4 regions of the Dehalogenimonas sp. THU2 genome follow, and region 3 is predicted to be linked to each of the others. Evidence: riboswitches for the same ligand, from Rfam matches in the RefSeq annotation. Region 3 holds a riboswitch; each other region holds the start of a gene.
The links. A riboswitch is a leader RNA that binds a small molecule or an ion and turns the genes downstream of it on or off. The one in region 3 is predicted to bind molybdenum cofactor.
Positions count from the first base shown of each region.

Region 1: linked by a shared signal. The riboswitch ahead of moaA (GTP 3',8-cyclase MoaA) and the one ahead of ABFB09_RS04025 (hypothetical protein) in region 3 are both predicted to bind molybdenum cofactor.
Region 2: linked by a shared signal. The riboswitch ahead of ABFB09_RS02630 (molybdopterin-dependent oxidoreductase) and the one ahead of ABFB09_RS04025 (hypothetical protein) in region 3 are both predicted to bind molybdenum cofactor.
Region 4: linked by a shared signal. The riboswitch ahead of ABFB09_RS05860 (substrate-binding domain-containing protein) and the one ahead of ABFB09_RS04025 (hypothetical protein) in region 3 are both predicted to bind molybdenum cofactor.

Region 1 covers NZ_JBDLLU010000007.1:11,763-16,597, reverse strand. The annotation lists gene ABFB09_RS04930 (MOSC domain-containing protein) at 1-390, opposite strand, end outside; gene moaC (cyclic pyranopterin monophosphate synthase MoaC) at 383-862, opposite strand; gene moaA (GTP 3',8-cyclase MoaA) at 868-1,857, opposite strand; molybdenum cofactor riboswitch at 1,890-2,009, opposite strand; gene ABFB09_RS04915 (tubulin/FtsZ family protein) at 2,163-3,341, shown strand; gene ndhC (NADH-quinone oxidoreductase subunit A) at 3,519-3,893, shown strand; gene ABFB09_RS04905 (NADH-quinone oxidoreductase subunit B family protein) at 3,884-4,495, shown strand; gene ABFB09_RS04900 (NADH-quinone oxidoreductase subunit C) at 4,495-4,835, shown strand, end outside.
Region 2 covers NZ_JBDLLU010000003.1:142,723-147,557, reverse strand. The annotation lists gene fdhF (formate dehydrogenase subunit alpha) at 1-1,366, shown strand, start outside; gene acpS (holo-ACP synthase) at 1,363-1,722, shown strand; gene ABFB09_RS02635 (porin PorA family protein) at 1,874-2,713, opposite strand; molybdenum cofactor riboswitch at 2,894-3,030, shown strand; gene ABFB09_RS02630 (molybdopterin-dependent oxidoreductase) at 3,174-4,184, shown strand; gene wtpA (tungstate ABC transporter substrate-binding protein WtpA) at 4,207-4,835, shown strand, end outside.
Region 3 covers NZ_JBDLLU010000005.1:86,626-91,460, reverse strand. The annotation lists gene ABFB09_RS04035 (ABC transporter ATP-binding protein) at 1-91, opposite strand, end outside; gene ABFB09_RS04030 (iron ABC transporter permease) at 101-1,057, opposite strand; gene ABFB09_RS04025 (hypothetical protein) at 1,116-1,649, opposite strand; molybdenum cofactor riboswitch at 1,757-1,898, opposite strand; gene ABFB09_RS04020 (bifunctional nuclease family protein) at 2,202-2,768, opposite strand; gene ppsA (phosphoenolpyruvate synthase) at 3,048-4,835, shown strand, end outside.
Region 4 covers NZ_JBDLLU010000009.1:4,392-9,226, reverse strand. The annotation lists gene ABFB09_RS05870 (ABC transporter ATP-binding protein) at 1-718, opposite strand, end outside; gene ABFB09_RS05865 (ABC transporter permease) at 722-1,438, opposite strand; gene ABFB09_RS05860 (substrate-binding domain-containing protein) at 1,445-2,362, opposite strand; molybdenum cofactor riboswitch at 2,440-2,588, opposite strand; gene ABFB09_RS05855 (electron transfer flavoprotein subunit alpha/FixB family protein) at 2,633-3,610, opposite strand; gene ABFB09_RS05850 (electron transfer flavoprotein subunit beta/FixA family protein) at 3,677-4,480, opposite strand; gene prmC (peptide chain release factor N(5)-glutamine methyltransferase) at 4,552-4,835, opposite strand, start outside.

The DNA of each region.
Region 1 (4,835 bases), on a different contig from region 3:
GATGATACGGGCGAAAACCCCCTCCAGCGGCATGACGCACATGCCCACCTGCCGGTAGATCTGGCAGTGCTGGTGGCATTCCTTGCCGATCTGGGTGATCTCCAATTCCACGCCCCGTCCGGTCTTGAGACGGGTACCGATGGGCAGGGTCATCAGTTCTATGCCCTCGGTGGTCAGGTTCTCGGCGAAATCTCCGGGCGATAGTTCCAGCCCTTTGGCTCTCATTTTATCAATGCTGGAATTGTCCAGCAGGCTGATCTGCCGGTGCCAGCCCCGCGTGGCATGAGCGTCTCCCTGGAGACCGTAATCCGTCTCCAGTACACCACAGCCAATATCTTTCTTTTTGGTTCCTTTTTTAACGCTGGTGCAAACCGCGATGATCTTAGCCATTAGTTGTTCTCCTGTAGGCGCCGCTTTTGCCGCCTTCTTTGGATTCGAGGTAAATACTTGCGATGGTCATTCCTTTGTCCACCGCCTTGCACATATCATAAACGGTCAGCGCCGCTACGGAAGCGGCGGTCAGGGCTTCCATTTCCACACCAGTCTGGCCGGAGCATTTGACTTCAGCGGTTATCTTCAATCGGTCTGTATCGGCGAATTCGAAATCGACGGTAACACCTGTAATCATCAGCGGATGGCAAAGCGGTATTAGATCTGGTGTCTTTTTAGCCGCCATTATCCCGGCGATGCGCGCTGTGGCCAGCACATCCCCTTTTTTGATCTCCATCGCCTTTATCAGTTCGGCCGTCTCTGGTTTCATCGTGATTTCAGCTACTGCAACAGCGCACCGGTCGGACACGGCCTTGGCGGTGACATCGACCATTCGAGCCTGGCCGTGTTGATCCACGTGAGATAGTTCCATTGTCATCAGCCCCCTATCTGGCGCATCTGGCGGCCACCCACTGCGGCTTCTTCAAGGTAATGCCGTTCCGGCTTGGCCATGATCGCCTGTCGTAACAGAGCTTTCAATTCCGCTTCACCGCCGCCGTTTCTGATCGATGACCGGATGTCGATTTCCAGGTCGTTGAGTAAACAAGGTCGCAATTTGCCATCAGCGGTCAGGCGCAGCCGGTTGCATTGGCCGCAGAAACGATGGCTCACCGGCCGGATAAAGCCGATGGTGCCCTCGCCGGAGCCGAACGAATAGTAATTGGCCGGTCCGGCGCCGTTCAGGCAACAGGCCCATAATGCCCCTGCCGATGTTTCGATCCGGTCTTTTATCTCCGAAACGGTCAACACCGGTTCCGCGCCGGCGCCGTCGAAAGGCATATATTCGATGAACCTCACGTGCCAGGCTTCGTCCCGGGCCTTTTTGGCGAAATCGACGATCTCGTCGTCGTTGATGCCGGGCATGACCACCATATTGATCTTGACCGGCGACAAGCCCACCCGGTGCGCCTCAGCCATGCCTTTGAAGACATCGTGAAGGTTCTTCCCGCCGGTAATGCGGGTGAAGCGATCCGGTTGCAGGGAATCCAGGCTGACGTTGATCCGCTTCAAACCGGCTGCTTTTAGTTCGGCCGCCTGCGCTTCCAGAAGTGTTCCGTTGGTGGTCAGGGATATATCCTCAATACCCGGTATCGCGGTCAACAGGCTGACCAGATTAGCGACATACGGACGTACCAGAGGTTCGCCGCCGGTAAGCCGCACATGGGTTACCCCCATCTCCGCCGCCACCCGTGTGATACGGGCTATCTCTTCATACGACAGGATGTCGTTATGTCCGAGATGGGAAATTTCGCCGTCGGAACAATAGATGCATCGCAGATTGCAGCGGTCGGTGACCGATATCCTCAGGTAATTGACGCGGCGGTTGAAGGCATCGTAGGTGCCGGTGATGCAGTTGCCTTCAGTCATATTATTAAACAGCCTCCAATAAAGAGGCGGCAATATGCCATATCCGCCCTCCTTTCCAAATACGGGAGGCGCCGCCGTTTCCAGCGACACCCTGACCGGCCGCCTGCCATGTCGATTGATTTAGGCGAGGACAGCTCGAAGGGTAATCTGTCGACATTTTAGCACCAAGTACTAGTACCGGGCAAGCATGGTCGATAAATGACTCATTATAGATTCGACTGTGGCAAGCTTTTATAAAATCCTATTGACAAACCCGTCCCGCCCCTTTAGACTCAAGCCGAAATGCACTCAGGAGGAACCCTGAAATGAAGCTGATCATTGTCGGTCTGGGACAGGCCGGAGGCAGGCTCGCCGATGAATTCGCCCGGATGGCCATCAAAGCGCGTCAGGAGAGAAACTTACGCATTGCCACCGACATATTAGCGATCAACACCGATACCGCCGACCTTTCCTCATTGACCAAAGTTAAAAAAGACTCCCTTCACCGTATCCTTATCGGCGCCGGTCACACCGGCGGCCACGGGGTAGCCAAGATCTCAGAGACGGGCGCCGAGATCGCCAAAGAGGAGCGGGATAACCTCATTGGCATCATGAAGAAGAACGAACGCTTTTATGATGCCGACGCGCTGCTGCTCATGGCCTCCGGCGGCGGCGGAACAGGCTCGGGCGCACTTCCGATATTCGCCCGGGCGTTCAAGGAGAATTTTCGGGATAAGCCGGTGTACGCCATGGTGGCCTTGCCCTTCGAGCACGAGCGGCTGAATGAGGAGCGGGCTGTTTTCAATACCGCGATGTGCCTCAAGTCCGCCAATCAGGCCGCCGATGCGGTGATCCTCGTGGACAACCAGCGTTTCATCCGGAAAAGCCAGTCACTGGCCAGCAACTTCCAGAAGATCAACGAGATGATTGTCACACCTTTCTATAACCTGCTGTGCTCGGGTGAGGAACGCAAAGCCAAGTCAATAGGCACCTCGATTCTGGACACCGGAGATCTCAAGGAGACGCTGCGCGGCTGGACGGGCATCGGCTATGGCACGGTGCCGCTGGACTTGATCGTTTTACCGTTCGAGAAAACTCGTAACTACCTCAAGAAGAACTTTGAGAACCAGCGCGGTCTATATGCCATGGATGAGGCGCTGGCGGAGATGTCGGTCGCCTGCAACCCCGTTGACGCCGGCCGGGCTGGTCTGCTGGTTTCCGGGCCCGCCCGTGAGATCAGCGTCGAACTGGTCAAAGACCTCTCCGAACGCCTCAGGGAGGTAGCACCGGCGGCGCAGCAGCGCCTTGGTGACTATCCGCGGGAACGCGGAATCCTGGATGTAACGTTGATGCTGTCCGACCTCTCCGAGGTACCCATCCTACGTCAGTTCTACCAGGAATCAACGGAACTGGCGGCGGAGTTCAAGGAGCGGCAGAAGTCCCGCGCCCTGAAAACCGACATGACGATGGAGGCGGCGGAGGGCATACCGACGCTGCTGGATTAGATTCGGTCTAGCGGTAGTCTATCGAGAACGGCATCGCTGGCAATGTTAGAGATTCACGATTCCGGATAAGTTGGTGTATCATATACTGGTAAGTGATGTCTGCTTGTCATCTTGGGTCAAAAAGTATATACTACCCTATAACTTTTGGCCTAGTACTACCCCGGAGGCTGACGCATCATGTTAACCCAGTTCGGCTATGTCGGGCTTTTTTTAATTATTGCCATCGGGTTTATCCTGGTGACGCTGTTCATTCCGATTATTCTCGGCCGGCTCACCAAGATCGTGCCCAGGAACCCGTCCCAGGTTAAACAGGAGACTTACGAATGCGGTATGGAAACCACAGGGCGTTCCTGGGTGCAATTCAATTTCCGCTATTACATTTACGCGCTGATGCTCATCGTCATGGATGTGCTGGCTGTTTTTCTTTACCCCTGGGCGGCCAGCCTGGGTGATCTGGGTGTCCCCGCCTTTTTCATCGCGATGTTTTTCCTCTTCATCGTGACGGTGGGCTATTTTTACGCCTGGAAGAAAGGGGCGCTGGAATGGCAATAGAACCGCCGCGCAATTTCGCCTATTCCGACATCGAACTCGATGCACGGGAGGGCGAGATCGTCGAGAGTTTTCTGAAGAGCCATCAGACCGCTATCCCTGACCCGATAGACTGGCTGAACGCGCCGCCGTTGGCCTCCAACGTTCTTTTAACCAGCGTCGACAAAGTAGTCAATTGGTCCCGCCACTATTCGATGTGGCCGGTGACCTTCGGCCTGGCCTGCTGCGCCATCGAGATGATGTGCACCGCTGCCTCCCGCTTCGACCTGGCGCGCTTCGGTATGGAAATTTTCCGCGCCTCTCCCCGGCAGGCCGACCTCATGATCGTGGCCGGTACACTGACCTGGAAGATGGCCCCCTGGCTCAAGCGTATCTATGACCAGATGCCGGATCCCAAGTGGGTGCTGGCCATGGGCTCCTGCGGCACCTCCGGCGGCATCTTCAAAGGTTCTTATTCCGTGGTGCCCGGATTCAATAAGATCGTACCGATCGATGTCTACGTCCCGGGCTGCCCGCCGCGCCCGGAAGCGCTGTTGCAGGCTATCCTGGACATTCACGCTAAAGTCGATAAGATGAGCCCCACCAGAAGGGCGGTGGAAGGCTGATGCTGGACCTGGACTGCATCGCCGTCCACGAGCGGCTGAAGGATAAGTTTGGCGAAGGTGCATCCGCCGCGGATAACGGGCGCCTTTCGGTCAAGCCGGACCGCTTGACCGAAGTCGCCGCCTTCCTCCGCGATGACCCGGAATTCAACTTCGATTATTTGAACTCCGTCACCGGCGTCGACCATAAAACTCATTTCAGCCTGATCTACCGCCTGACTTCCCTATCACGCAAACAGCGTCTGGATTTCAGGGTCGATTTGACCGATCATGATAAACCCACCGCTCCGTCGGTGACGCCCGTATGGCGCGGCGCCGACCTTCAGGAACGGGAAATCTATGA
Region 2 (4,835 bases), on a different contig from region 3:
TTTCGACGAAAAGCTTTACGACGAGACTTTCATTGCCGAACGGACCGAGGGTTTCGAGGCCCTGGCCGAATCGCTCGATAGCTTCGACCTCGACCATGCCGCCACGATCACCGGCGTGCCGCTAGACCAAATTAAGGAAGCGGCACGTTTGTATGCGGCCAGCCGACCGGCCAGCATCCTCTACGCCATGGGCATCACCCAGCACAGCCACGGCACGGACAACGTCAGCGCCGTCGCCAACCTGGCGCTTTTAACCGGCAATCTCGGCAAACCCGGTGCCGGGGTGAACCCGCTCCGCGGCCAGAACAACGTGCAAGGCGCCTGCGATATGGGAGCGTTGCCCGATGTTTTTCCCGGCTATCAGAAGGTCGCCGATAATGAAGTTCGGGCCAAATTCGAAACGGCCTGGGGCGTGTCCCTGCCCAAGAAACGCGGGCTGACCGTTCCGGAGATACTGAAAGCCATCGAAAAAGGAAAGATCAAAGCCCTCTACCTGGTCGGTGAGAACATTATGCTCTCGGATCCGGACATCAACCGGGTCAGAAAAGCCCTCTCCAAGCTTGAACTGCTGGTAGTCCAGGACATCTTCCGCACCGAGACATCGGAAATAGCCCATGTCATCCTGGCTTCGGTGAGTTTTGCGGAAAAAGACGGCACTTTCACCAATACGGAACGCCGGGTGCAGCGGGTCCGCCGCGCCGTCGCCCCTATCGGCGACTCCCGGCCCGACTGGTGGATAACCAACGAACTGGGTAAGCGGTTGGGCGGCAAGGGGTTCGATTACACCGGTCCCGATCGAATATTCGATGAGATGCGATCGCTCACCCCCAGCTACGGCGGCATAACCTGGGAGCGGCTGGAAACCGGCGGTCTTCAATGGCCCTGCCCCACCCCAACCCACCCCGGCACGCCGATACTTCACGTCGAACGATTCAGCCGCGGTAAAGGCGCGTTCAAGGCTCTTGAATACCGCCCCTCGGCCGAGCAGCCTGACGATGAGTATCCCTTCATCCTGACCACCGGCCGCAGCCCGTATCACTTCCACACCGGCACCATGACGCGCCGGGTCGGGGGACTCAAGGTGCTGCAATCGCAGGAGACACTAGAAATCGCATCGAGCGACGCTGACCGTCTGGGTATCGCTGACGGTGAGAATGTCACGGTCACTTCCCGCCGCGGCTCGGTAACTGCCGTGGCCCGGGTCAGCGGGCGGCTGGCACCGGGAGTAGTCTTCATGACCTTCCATTTCCCGGAAACAGCCACCAATATCCTGACCAGCCCGGCTTTTGACCCGGTAGCCCGGATACCGGAGCTGAAAGTAGCTGCCATCAGGCTGGAAAAAGCCCCCTGCGAGGCGCCCGTATGAACCAGTACCTTGGCGTGGATATTATCGAAATATCGCGCATCGAAACCGCCATATCCCGCTGGGGCGAGAACTTTCTGGCCCGGGTTTTCACCGATGCCGAAGTGTCACTCTACCGCAGCAAATTACCGTCCCTGGCCGCCCGTTTCGCCGCCAAGGAAGCGGTGGTCAAGGCGCTGGGTTGCAAGGAATTGATTTACCGTGATATCGAAGTGATCGCTGAACCAGGCCAACGCCCGGAGATCAGGCTTTACGGGCGGGCAAAATCGATTGCCTCAGAACTTGGCATCACCAGCCTCGCCGTCAGCCTGTCTCACAGCCGGGACTATGCCGTGGCAGTGGTGTCGGCGCTGGGTTAGCGTACTTTCCCATCTTCCTCTCCCTTGAGGCCTGCCCTGAGCCTGTCGAAGGGGGAGAGGAATTAAAGGTGAGGGTGTAACTAACTTCCATTAAAAAAGGGAGGCTCCTTCGAGCCTCCCTTTCGTATTCTATTCCAAAGTGTTCTGGGACTTAGCTTTTCCTGGTGACCCCGATCACAAGCAGTACCAAACCTAACCCGATAGCACCCCAGAACGCATAAACGCTCGCCACAAGGATCAGGTTGCGGTTGGCCGCACCTTCTTCCGCCGCGTCTTCGACAGTGTCATCGGTAAAAGTGATTTCGTTGATCAACACCGGGATCGAGGTAGTCGGAGCTACCTGCATATTGATGGTAGTCTTGCTGGTGGTAAAGACCGGTGTGCCGCTGATAGGTTCAACCGATATGATGGTGAACACGTCCACCGTCTGGGGCGCTCCGTTGGCGGCGGCGGGGTAGGCGTTACCTTTACTGTCGATGTTGAAGGTATATACTTTGACGCCCTGAATCGTCTCTTCACGAACAAAGGTCGCCGGTAATGCACTTCCTGTTGTCGCCGACCAGACCTGGTAGGTCTCCTGTTGGACGTCGGCCGGGAAGGTGAACTGGCCGCTGCGTGACTTATCGCCGCCCGTTACGTTCTCTCGGGTCGAACGGTCCACGGCGTACGTTTCAGTCGAATCTAGCGCGGCCAGAGCCGGGTTGATCGCTGATAACGGGGCACCTGAGGTCGCTTCAGTGAATTTAATGACCTGCTGAATAATAAGCGCGCCGGCATCGTTAACACCCGTCGCATCCAGGGTCCGCTCCATCTTGGTATTGATAGGCACCAGAGAACCGGTCGACGGATTGAACACCTGCACCGTGCCTTCAAAACGGTATTCCGCTGTGTAATCCTCCGGAAGTTTGGCCATGCCGGGGAAGATGAAATACAACCAGACCAGGGCAAAGGCGATGAGGACGATTCCGAGTGACGTCAGTACGCGCCGCATTTGGACCCCTTTCATTCTCTCGCAGGTTGAATACCTGTTCAAGTATTTTTATTGATGACCATCATAGGAGCAAAATGTACCATTGTCAATAGATTGAATGAACTACCAATCAGTTATTGACACCAAAGCCTTTTGACATCTAAGAAACGCGCTGTTATAATCCCCTTCAACTCCGCCGAAATGGCGGTAACTCTTCGAGTTCCGACGACCTAAAACAAATGTCATGGTTGCGGAACCGGTGAGCTGCAAAGCTCCGAGGGTACAGGTGGAAACACCGGTGCCTCCCGTATTTGGAAAGAGGAGAGCCAGTGAAAGTTTGGTATTGCACCTGAAGAGACGCTTGATTCTATAAGTGTCTCTTTTTTTCATTTCATTGGTATGGCTGCATAGCTATCCCTTCTCCATTTAACGAAGAGTTACCTCCGTCAAGGCGCGCAGTAGAAGATTCTCAGGAGGTTCTATGCGTACCTGGCTCAGGAAACTCAAGCCCCTTATCATCGTTGCCACCACACTGGCTCTGCTCATGGCTATCGCGGGCGGTTGCACTCCGAAGGAAGCAACTCCGACCGTCGATGACTCCCCGTTGGTCCTGACACTGGTCAACGGCACCCAGACCAAGGAATTGACCTTCAACCAGCTCAAGGCACTAAGCGCCAAAGATGGACAGGCTGGCCTTATGAACTCCACCGGCCGCATCATCGCTCCCCAGGGATTCAAGGGCGTATCCATCGCCGACCTGCTCAGCCAGATCGGTGGCATCACCGAAGCTAACGCCGTACGCGTGGAAGCCAAGGACGGCTACACCATGACGCTGTCCCACCGTCAGATCACGGAAGGCTACTTCACCGCCTTCGACGTGGCCAGCGGTAATGAACTTTCCAATCCCCCGCCCCTGATCCCCATCATCGCTTACGAACAGTCAGGCAATGAAATCCCGGATTCCGACGGCCCCCTTCGCATGGTCATCCTAGCTAATGATACCACCGTCACCGAAGGCCACTGGTGGGTCAAATGGGTCACCAAGATCGAGATTATCGAGGCGGCCGCCACCTGGACCCTCATGTTGGAAGGTGGCATCACCGAAGAGATGGATTACGCCACTTTCGAATCCGGCGCTACCCCCGGCTGCCACGGCGCGGAATGGACCGACCCGGATGGCAACGTCTGGCAGGGTATCCCCCTGTGGCGCCTGCTGGGCTGGGTCGACGACGGCCAGAAGCACCAGCGCGATATCGCCTTCAACGACGACCTGGCGAATGCCGGATACCAGATCCAGGTTACCGCATCCGACGGTTTCTCCCGGACCATCTCCTCCGAACTGGTAAAGCGCAATGACAAGATAATCGTCGCTTTCAAGATGAACGGTGAAATGTTGTCAGAAGCCTTCTTCCCGCTGCGACTGGTCGGCGAAGGCCTAACCAAAGGCCAGATGGTCAGTCTGATTGTATCGATCAAGATCATCTTCCCATAATGTTTACCCCGGAGAGAGCGGAATGAAGCGGATCGGACTGTTGTTGGCAGGTCTCCTGGTAGCGTCGTGTACCCTCCCGGCGTCTACCGGTTGCAGCGGCGAGCAAACTAGTACGAAGCTGGTAGTTTTTGAAGCCGGCAGTCTGCTGGTGCCCTTCGAGGCTATTGAAAAAGCCTTTGAGAGCAAATATCCCCATATCGATGTCCTCATGGAAGGCCATGGCAGCATCCAGGTGATACGCCATGTCACCGAGATTCATGACGACATCGATGTGGTGGCTGTGGCGGACTATTCGCTCATTCCGCTCCTCATGTATCCCACACTATTGCCGAACACCACCGAGTCCTACGCCGATTGGACGATCCAGTTCGCCGGCAACCGGCTCGGCATCGCTTATACAGATGACAGTCTTTACAGCGATGAGATTGACGCCGGCAACTGGTTCGAGATATTGAACCGGGAAGAGGTCCGGCTGGGTTTGGCCGACCCCCGGCTGGATGCGGTGGGTTACCGTACACTGATGATTGCCCAACTCGCGGAAGCTTACTACGACGACAACACCATCTTCGAGAATCTCTTCACCTTCAACCTCACCGGGCCGGTACGCTCGCTGGATGAAGGGAACGGTTTTAACATCGTCGTTCCGGAACT
Region 3 (4,835 bases):
AATAGATCTCACCGCGGTTGACCTGTAGATTGACGTCCCGGAACACGTCACCCTTACCGTATGAAAATGAAGCATTGGTGACGTTAATCATGACGGATGGTTACCATCCCCTTGCCTTGGTTCGCTTGATCAAATAGATGAAAAACGGACCGCCGATGAGAGAAGTTAAAATTCCCAGGGGGATTTCCGCCCCGGTAAGTGTCCGGGCGATATTATCTATCAGCACCAGGTACATGGCGCCTAGCGACAGGGAAACGGGAATCAACAGGTTGTGATTGGTGCCGACCAGCATTCTGCCGATATGGGGAATCACCAGTCCCACCCAGCCGATAATCCCGCTGACGCTGACTGCTCCCGCTGTAGCAATAGTGGCGAAAAAAATGGCCAGGCTCTTGGAAATCATGACATTAACCCCCAGCGCCCTGGCTTCCACATCCCCCATGGACAGGACATTCAGCCGCCATCTCATTAGAAGCAACCCTAAAACCCCGACCGCCATCGGTATGGCAGAGATCAGAATATCCGAGAATTGTGCGGTTGCCAGACTGCCCATCAACCAAAAAACGATACTCGGCAGTTGGTCATAGGGATCAGCCAGATATTTCAGGAGCGAAATCAGGGAAGCAAATATGGATGACACCACCACGCCGCCGAGTACCAGCATTATGGTGGGTGCGATTTTATAGGTCACACCGATCATGTAACTGAGCACGACCGCCAGCAGGCCGAAGGCGAAGGCAAACAAATAAATATATACCGCCTGACCCTGAAACAAGATTATAGCCAGGGCGGCGCCGAAACCCGCGCCTGAAGATACCCCCAGGATGTTGGAGCTTACCAGCGGATTGCGGAACATGCCTTGGAAGGACGCGCCGCTGACCGCCAGGCTGGCGCCTACCGCCGCCCCTAAAATTGCTCGGGGCAGCCGGATGTCCCAGACCACGTTGATATGCGTGGCCGGGACATCGGCATTCCCCAGACCCAGTTGGAAAGCCAGAGCTTGAAGCACTTCTGACACCGACAAAGGGTACCGGCCGATAAAAAGCGATACCAGCATAATCAAAAGCGGCCCGATAATCAGCAGGGCGAATAAACCCGGCTTTTTGAAGTTGAATTTACTCAATGACGGTGATCAGCGTCACATTGTCAGCCCAGTGTTTCGGCCCTCGGTTGTGATTCACCCACTTGACCAATCCGGTGCTGGCATTCAACGCTTCCCCGTCAACCATCCAGGCAAACCCTGCGGCAGCGGCATCGATCCTGTCCGGAGTAATTTCCACAGTGACGCCGGCACTCTCGATGGTAATAACTGTGAACGTTTTCAACCCGATGTATTCCAGCAGGTCGACGAGCAGGATACATTTGAAGGTGTGTGCCGGCAGGACATTATTCCCATCTTTGATGGCGGCGACGATATCTACCGGACCGATCTTTGCGGCGTCCTCATGGGTGATCGTAACCGGTGTTTTACCGATCACCTGGACGTTTACGCTCCATTGTACCTGGGGCTCCTGGGTGGTCAGTGGCGGCGCTGTTGTTTGCGCCGGCGCGGTTGTCTGAGGCGGAGTAATCGCTTCCGCATCGCCGCACCCGGCAACGCTCAAAGTCATTAAGGCTGCCATCAGCAGCAATACCATTCTGGTTTTCATCAACGTCCTCGCATCGTTATTATTTTCGTTCGATTCTTCAGGGGTAAACGGTACCGGAGAAAATAAAAAAAGAGTGCCCCAAAAAGAGAGCACTCTAAAATATATATTATTTAAACATAATTTCCCCTTTCCAATAATGGGAGGCACAGGCGTTTCCATCTGTACCCTCGGTCCTGACGGAGTCAGGACACCGTTTGCACCCCGTGACATCTGTTTTAGGTCAGTGCAAATTCGGAGATTATAAAATTGTTAATTTTCGGTCGATGCCGATTAGTACTGCCCGATATAGTACCAGATTTTGCCATAGACGTAGAGCGAAGTCAAATTCAAACAGACATTATTTAACCGTCACTGCGAGGAGCGAAGCGACGTGGCAATCTCATAGCCACCAGCCCTGGTTCCATGACGGAATCAACGATAAAACAAACCGTCATCGTGAGCCTCCGGCGAAACGATCTCAAAGCCGCCATAATCTGCTTGCCAGTTTCCCCGTGAATACCGTAAAAAAAGAGGGCGCTTGAAAGCGCCCTCTTCGGTCTGCCGTTTTAACCCCTACGATTTCCGCTTGTCGAAATCCTCAAGGTCGAGGTTGTCGATGAAATCGCGGAAGGCGCTCATCTTCTTGATCTCGTCCTCGCTGGCTTTTTTGCGCTTTTCGGAAACGTCGGCGGTGCCATCGATAGCTTCCAGCGCATCGGCGCCGCCTTCGCTCTCGCGTTCCAGGACGATGCCTGCCTTGTCCAGCACCGATTCGTCGGCGTAGATGGGCACGTCCACCCTGACCGCCAGCGCCAGCGCGTCGGAGGGCCGGGAATCTATCTCAAGCTGGTTGCCGCCGAAGTTGAGCAGTATCTTGGCGTAGAAGGTATCGTTCTTGAGGTCGTTGACGATAACGTGCTCCACCTTGGCGCCCAGCACCTCGATGGTCGTCGCCAGGAGGTCGTGGGTCATCGGCCGCTGCACCTGAATGCCTTCCTGCAGCCGGATGGCGATGGCCTGCGCCTCGGCGGAACCGATCCAGATCGGCAGATAACGCAGGGTATTTTTTTCTTTGAGCATGACCACCCGCTGATAATTCACCAGGCTGACACGTATGCTCTCAATGGTCATTTCTATCATTATTTTCGGGAGCCTCCAATGCGCGGTTAGCCTTGTTAAACCTGCCCAATTCTACCTTTATGGTCATGGGGTGTCAATGAAGTAAACACGTGTTGACGCCCAGCCGTGGTAGAATATTTCCGCGGGGATTAGCAAGGCTCTTCACAATGAGTCCGGTTTATAGTAGAATAGTTAGCCTTTGCCGATAAAAGGTCTACCGGAGTTTCCAAGAAAAGCGTCATACCCTGATTCAGGTGCGTACCCAGAAAACATCTAGCTGTCTGGAAGGAGACAAGAGGAATGCAGAAGACGCCGGAGGCGATTGTCTGGTTCAACCAGGTAACCAAGAATGACATTCCCATAGTCGGTGGTAAAGGCGCCAATCTGGGCGAAATGACCGCCGCAAAGATTCCGGTTCCTCCTGGCTTTATCGTAACAGCCAACGCGTATTATGATTTTATCGCTGCTTCCGAGTTGCAACCCCGGATCAAATCAGCGCTGGAAAACCTGGACGTGGAAGACTCCAAAGCCCTGACCGCCGCCGCCGGCGCGGTCAAACAGCTTATCATGGACACGCCCCTGCCGCCGGACCTGGCGGGGAAGATCAAGGAAGCTTATGCCACCCTCGGTGAGGGACTGGTGGCGGTCAGATCCTCGGCCACGGCGGAAGATCTGCCGGAAGCCTCCTTTGCCGGCCAGCAGAGCACCTATTTGAACATAGAAGGCGGAGACGCCGTGGTGGCGGCGGTCCAGAAATGCTGGGCCTCGCTTTTCGAGCCCCGCGCCGTATATTACCGCGTTGAACAGCGCTTCGATCATTTCCAGGTCGGCATCGCCGTGCCCGTGCAGCGCATGGTGCAATCGGTGACTTCCGGCGTCGTCTTCACCATCGAACCCATCACCAACGACCCCTCCAAGATCGTCATCGAGGCCATCTACGGTCTGGGTGAAGGGCTGGTATCGGGTGAAATCACGCCCGATCTTTTCATCATCGACAAAGAAGGTCCTTCCATTGTTTCGCGCCGAATCAGCCACCAGGACCGGCGGCTGGTGCGTAACACCGGTAATATTGAGGCCGGCGCCGAGGGCTCCAACTACTGGCAGGGCGTTCCCGCCGCCAGACAGGAGCAGCAGAAGCTTTCGGACGATGACGTCATCAAGCTGGCGGAACTGGCCATTCATATCGAGAAACATTACGGCGTACCGCAGGACATCGAGTGGGCCAAGGAGAACGGCGATATTTTCATCGTCCAGTCCCGCCCCGTCACCGCCATCAAGGAAAGCACCGAGATGGAACCGGAGATCAAGCGCCCGATCCTGCTGTCCGGCGCCGCCGCTTCCCCCGGCTTGGCTTCCGGTCCGGTCAAGATCATCCTGGACCCCGCCAACATCGACCAGGTCTTCACCGGCGATATCCTGGTGGCGGAGATGACCACCCCGGATTTCGTACCCGCCATGAAACGGGCGGCAGCTATCGTCACCAACCGCGGCGGCCGCACCTCCCACGCCGCCATCGTCAGCCGCGAACTGGGAATCCCCTGTGTCGTCGGCACCGGCGAGGCCACCTCCCTGCTTAAAACCGGCCAGATCATCACCGTCGACGGCGCCCACGGCAAGGTTTACGACGGCAAGGTGACCCGCCGCATCCAGACCTCCTCGGTCGTCAGCATGGTCCGCGACGCCATCAAGACTAAGACCAGAGTTTATGTCAACCTGGCACAGCCGGAACTGGCTGACCTGGTCGCCGCCCGCAACGTCGACGGTGTCGGTCTCCTCCGAGCCGAATTCATCGTCAGCGCCATCGGCAAGCACCCCAACTTCATGGTGGAAACTGGCCGGCAGGAAGAATTCATCCAGAAGCTCTACGATGGTATCCTGCCGTTCGCTAAGGCTTTCCACCCCCGCCCGGTCGTTTACCGCACCACCGACTTCAAGACCAACGAATACCGCGAGCTTGAGGGCGGCGACAAATACGAGCAGCCGGAAGAAAATCCGATGCTGGGCTACCGTGGCGCCTCACGTTACATCCGTGACATCGAAAGCTTCAAGATGGAGATAGAAGCCATCAAACGGGTGCGCAAGGATTAC
Region 4 (4,835 bases), on a different contig from region 3:
TCTCCACGCCAATAAATTCCGCTACGGCGCGACAAGCCGGAGACATGAATATTTCTGATGGCTTGCCTAGTTGCAGTAATTCCCCGGCTACCAGTACCCCGATGCGATCAGCCAGCCGCTGTCCCTGAGCCAGGTCATGTGTTGTCATCACTACGGTCAGGTTGCGCGCTTGAATTACACTGGAAATCAGCTCCTCAACCATAGTGGTGGCTAGGGGATCAAGGTTAGCAGTCGGTTCATCCAGAAATATTATTTCCGGGTGGGTTACAAGTGCCCGCGCCAGAGCGACGCGCTGGGTTTCGCCACCGGAAAGAGTTTTGGCATGACGGCCGGCATAGCTGTCCATCTTCACCAGCGCCAGGGCATCGGTTACCCGTTCTTCAATGAAGGTATTTTTCATTCCTCGCCAGCGCAACGGCTGAGCCACGTTCTCAAAGACGCTGGTGGAGAACACCAGCGGTTTCTGGTGGACAAAGGCCATACGCCGGCGCAAAGGCAAACGATCAGTTTTGTTACTCACGGTTTGGTTGAACAGTGTGATACTACCGGATGAAGGCGATTCCAGCAGATCCAGAAGGCGGATCAGTGTACTCTTACCCGCTCCGGAAGGGCCGATGACGGCTAAAGTTTCTCCCATTGAAATGTCTAGAATAACGTTTTTCAAGACTTCAGTCTGGTTGTATCGTCGGGATAAATTGTGGGTCTGCAGAATAGACATGGACTATTCTTCCACTCTTTTGATCATATGAATTTCTCGTTGCTGAAGCCAGCCAAGCCCGAAATTGATGATAAGGGCAATCGCCAACAGAATTATACCTAAGGCAATAGACAGTTCAATATCGCCACGTCCGGTTTCCAGAGAGATGGCAGTGGTTAATACACGTGTGTATCCGCTGATGTTACCGCCGATCATCAACGCCAAACCAACTTCGGAAATGGCGCGGCCGAACCCCAGGATAAAGGCGGTAAATATAGCAAACCGGGCCTCTTTGATCATCATCACACCCATCTGCCAGCGACTGGCTCCCAGCGCTACGGCCGTTTCCTTGGCCTGGCGGTCAATACCGGAATGAGCGGAGATTACCAAGCCAAGCATTAGCGGAGTTACCAGTAATGCCTGACCGATAATCATGATGGTGGGAGTGAACAACAGACCGAATTCACCCAGCGGCCCGGCGCGGGAAAACAGCATAAAGACCAGCAGGCCGACGAGAACTGTCGGCAGGCTGAACAGGGTATTGATGAAACTGATGAGAGCCCTTTTTCCACGGAAAGTGGAGTGAAAGATAAGGGCTCCCAAGGGTAACGCAATGGATGCCGCAACTACGCTGGCGGTCGCTGATATGCTCAGCGACCGCCAGGAAATCTCGAAAACTTCAGAGTCAAGCGATATGATCAGCTCAACAGCCTTTTGCAAGCCTTGCCAAATTGCGTCCAATTTATCCTAACTTGTCGGTTCTACGCCATAGGTTGGGTTGAATAGTGGGGCGCCATAATCTTTAACGCCGTACTGTCCAATGATATCCTGTATTTCCTTAGACATCAACCACTCAGCCATGATCTTGGCTGCCTCAGCGTTACGAACGCCGGGGACATTCGCCGGGTTAACCGGAATGGCCGCATACACGTTTAAGAGGATGGCCCCCTGGTCAACGGCTATGGTCAAGCCGGTATCGGCTTTGTACGCCAGGAAGGTGCCGATATCAGCTATAGTATAAGCTCCGAACTCTTTGGCTTTGAGGAGTGTTGCACCCATGCCGCCTGAGGCGTCAATGTACCATGAGCCAGAAGTACGAACTGTCTCGTAGTTAAAGCCGGCAGCCGCCCAGATAGCCTTTTCTTTGGCGTGAGTACCGGAATTGTCACCACGGGAAACAAATTTAGCTGTACCGGAGTCAGCCAGTTTTTTGAAAGCCGCTTCCGGAGATAACCCTTTCAATCCTAAAGGATCATTAGCCGGGCCAACAATGACAAAATAGTTGCTGGCAAAAACATAACGCTGAGTGCCGAAACCACCGGCGATGAAAGCTTCTTCCTGTGACTTTGAATGTACAACAACGATATCCACGTCTCCGCGTTTACCAAATTCCAACGCTATACCGGTGCCGTTGGACATGACGTCAACTTCAACGCCATATTTTTTTTCAAACATGGGCTCCAGAAGCGCCCACAGGCCAGTATCATACAGACTGGTGGTGGTGGAGACCCTTAACCTGATGCTCGGGTCGAGAACACTCAGCCCTTCATCGTCCGTGGCAGTAGGGTCGGGGTTGGGGGTTTCGGTGCCGCAACCGATGGCGGCAAAAGAAATCAGCATCAGTGAGAACATCACCGCTGCCAGTTTTGACCAGAATTTTTTCATAACACACCCTTTATTCATTATATTTTCCCGATAAAAAAGCACCTCTTTTTTAAGGAGGTGCGCGGCCAGACAATGTCTCAGTCATGGCTTTTTCTCCTTTCCAAATCGCGGGAGGCGGCGCCGTTTTCAGCATCGCCCTTGGGGTGGTTTGCCCCACCCACCGGTCTTTTCACCATGGCCTTCGGAGAAGGATTTAGGTTCCAAGACTTCGGAGACAGATATTAAATTAGAGCTATGTTAACACAGGGTACTAGTACCGGTCAACCGATGTCACTTCCCGGTCATCTCCTTTACCTTGCCTATAAGCGCCGGCAGTACCTTCTTCCAGTCGCCGGTGACGCCGTACGCCGCCGCCTTGAAGATGTTGGCCTCGGCGTCTTTATTGATGGCGACTAGGGTCTTGGTGCCGGAAACACCGGACAGGTGCTGGCTTGAACCGGAAATGCCGACGGCAATATATAGTTCAGGGGCGATCACCTTACCGGTGATGCCGATCTGGCCGCTCTCCGGCCACCAGCCCTGGTCGCAAGGAGGGCGGGAGGCGCCGACACCTCCACCGAGCAGGTCGGCCAGTTCCTTAAGCTGGGTAAAACCTTCCGGCCCGCCTAATCCCCGGCCGCCGCCGACGACCACCTTGGCATCTTCCAGACGGGGGCCTTCTTCTTTGATCTTGATCTGTTCAAGGACGCGGATCGCTGTCGTCGAGTCAGCCGGCTGCAGTTCGATGATCTCGGCTTGGCGATTTTCATTGACGGTTGCCGGGGAAAACGCCTTGGGGCGGATGCTTGCGATTCCGGGTCCGGTCTCGATGATGAAATCAGCCAGGGCGTTGCCGCCGTAGACCGGGCGGGTGAATACGATCTCATCACCATCGGCGCGGACGGCAACGATGTCGGTTACCGCGGCGGTTTGGAGTCTGGCGGCGAGCAAAGGCGCCAGGTCCCGGCCCAGATCATTCTCCACCATCAGGATGAACCTGGGGTTTACATCACTGGCCAGCCGGGTGACGATGGTCGCTGCGGTGTCGTCCATGATGGCGCCGGCCTCGGCGGTGAAGACCTTGGTCGCGCCGAGGCTGCCGAGAATTGTGGCGGCGGATTGGACGTTGGAGCCGATGAGCAGTATGTCGATACCTTCGTTCGATCCGGTGTCGATGGCCTGAGCCGCGCCCATAAGCTCGGCGGCGGATGATGATGGTGTGCCGTCTTTGACTTCGATGATGATTAAGATACCTTTGTTGTGGTTCATGGGATTTCACCCTCTCACATTCGCTTCGCTCAGTGCGAGCCTTTAGTTCGAAAAAATTGAGAAATATTAAATCAGTTTCAGTTCGCGCAATTTTAGGGCGAGGTTGACGCCCTGTTCTTCCGGGGTATCCCCGGAAATAATCTCACATTTGGCTTCGCGTTGCGGTTGATACAGTTTCAGGAGTTTCACCCTGCGTCCTGCCTCACCTGTCGAGGTGATTTCAGTCCCGATATCCGCCGCTTTCCAAACCGCCGGTTCCTTCTTTTTGGCGGCCAGCACGCCCCTGATGTTGGGCAGGCGCAGCTTGCCGATCTCGCTCGCTACGGTGACGACCGCCGGGATTGGCGCTTCGACGACTTCGTAGCCATCGGAGGTTACTCTTTCGATGCGGAGCCTGCCGCCGGCTGAATCGATTTTGCGAGCGCGGCTGACCACGGGCAGGTCCAGCGCACCGGTGACCAGCAAGCCGACCTGGCCGGCGTCCCAGTCAGCGGCCTGACGGCCGGTAAGGATGACATCGAACTGCCCGATCTTCTTCACGGCCAGGGTCAGGGCGTGAGCGGTGCCGGCACTGTCGCTGCCCTCGAAGACGGAGTCATCGACGAGGATGAGTTCGTCGGCGCCGAGGGCCAGTGCTTTCTTGAGGAGTTCCTTGTTGAGACCGCTGCCCAGGCTTACTGCCTTGATGGTGCTGCCGGGGTTGGCGTCTTTGAGCTTAAGAGCGGCCTCTAGGGCATGCTCTGAATAAGGGTCGATGACCGGGGCCACTCCGGATGGCGGCACCACCTTATTGGCAGCGGCGTCGATCTTGAAACTGGCCGGCGGTATCTCAGGGTCGGGGATCTGTTTAATGAGAACTATGATGTTCAAGGTTGTCTCCTCGATGATATTGAACGCTTGCTCAACGACTTGATTAATTTAGCACCGGGGCGGGGGTACGGTCAAATCAGTTCGGTGACCGAGAGACGATCGAGCGGTATCAAATCGCGGTGGATTACGGTACGGCTCCCGGGCAAGTACTTGTCGATGATCGTTTGTACCGCGGTTGTCTGGCCGGTGCCAAATTCAAGCAGCAGCCAGCCGGGTTTGTTCGGCCGCCCGGCGACCTGGCTTACCAGGCGGCGGATGATGTCCAGACCGTCGGGGCCGCCGTCGAGTGCCAGTTGCGGCTCGAAGCGGTTGCCCTGCGCCTCGACAGCGGGAACGTAGGGCAGGTTAGCGCAGA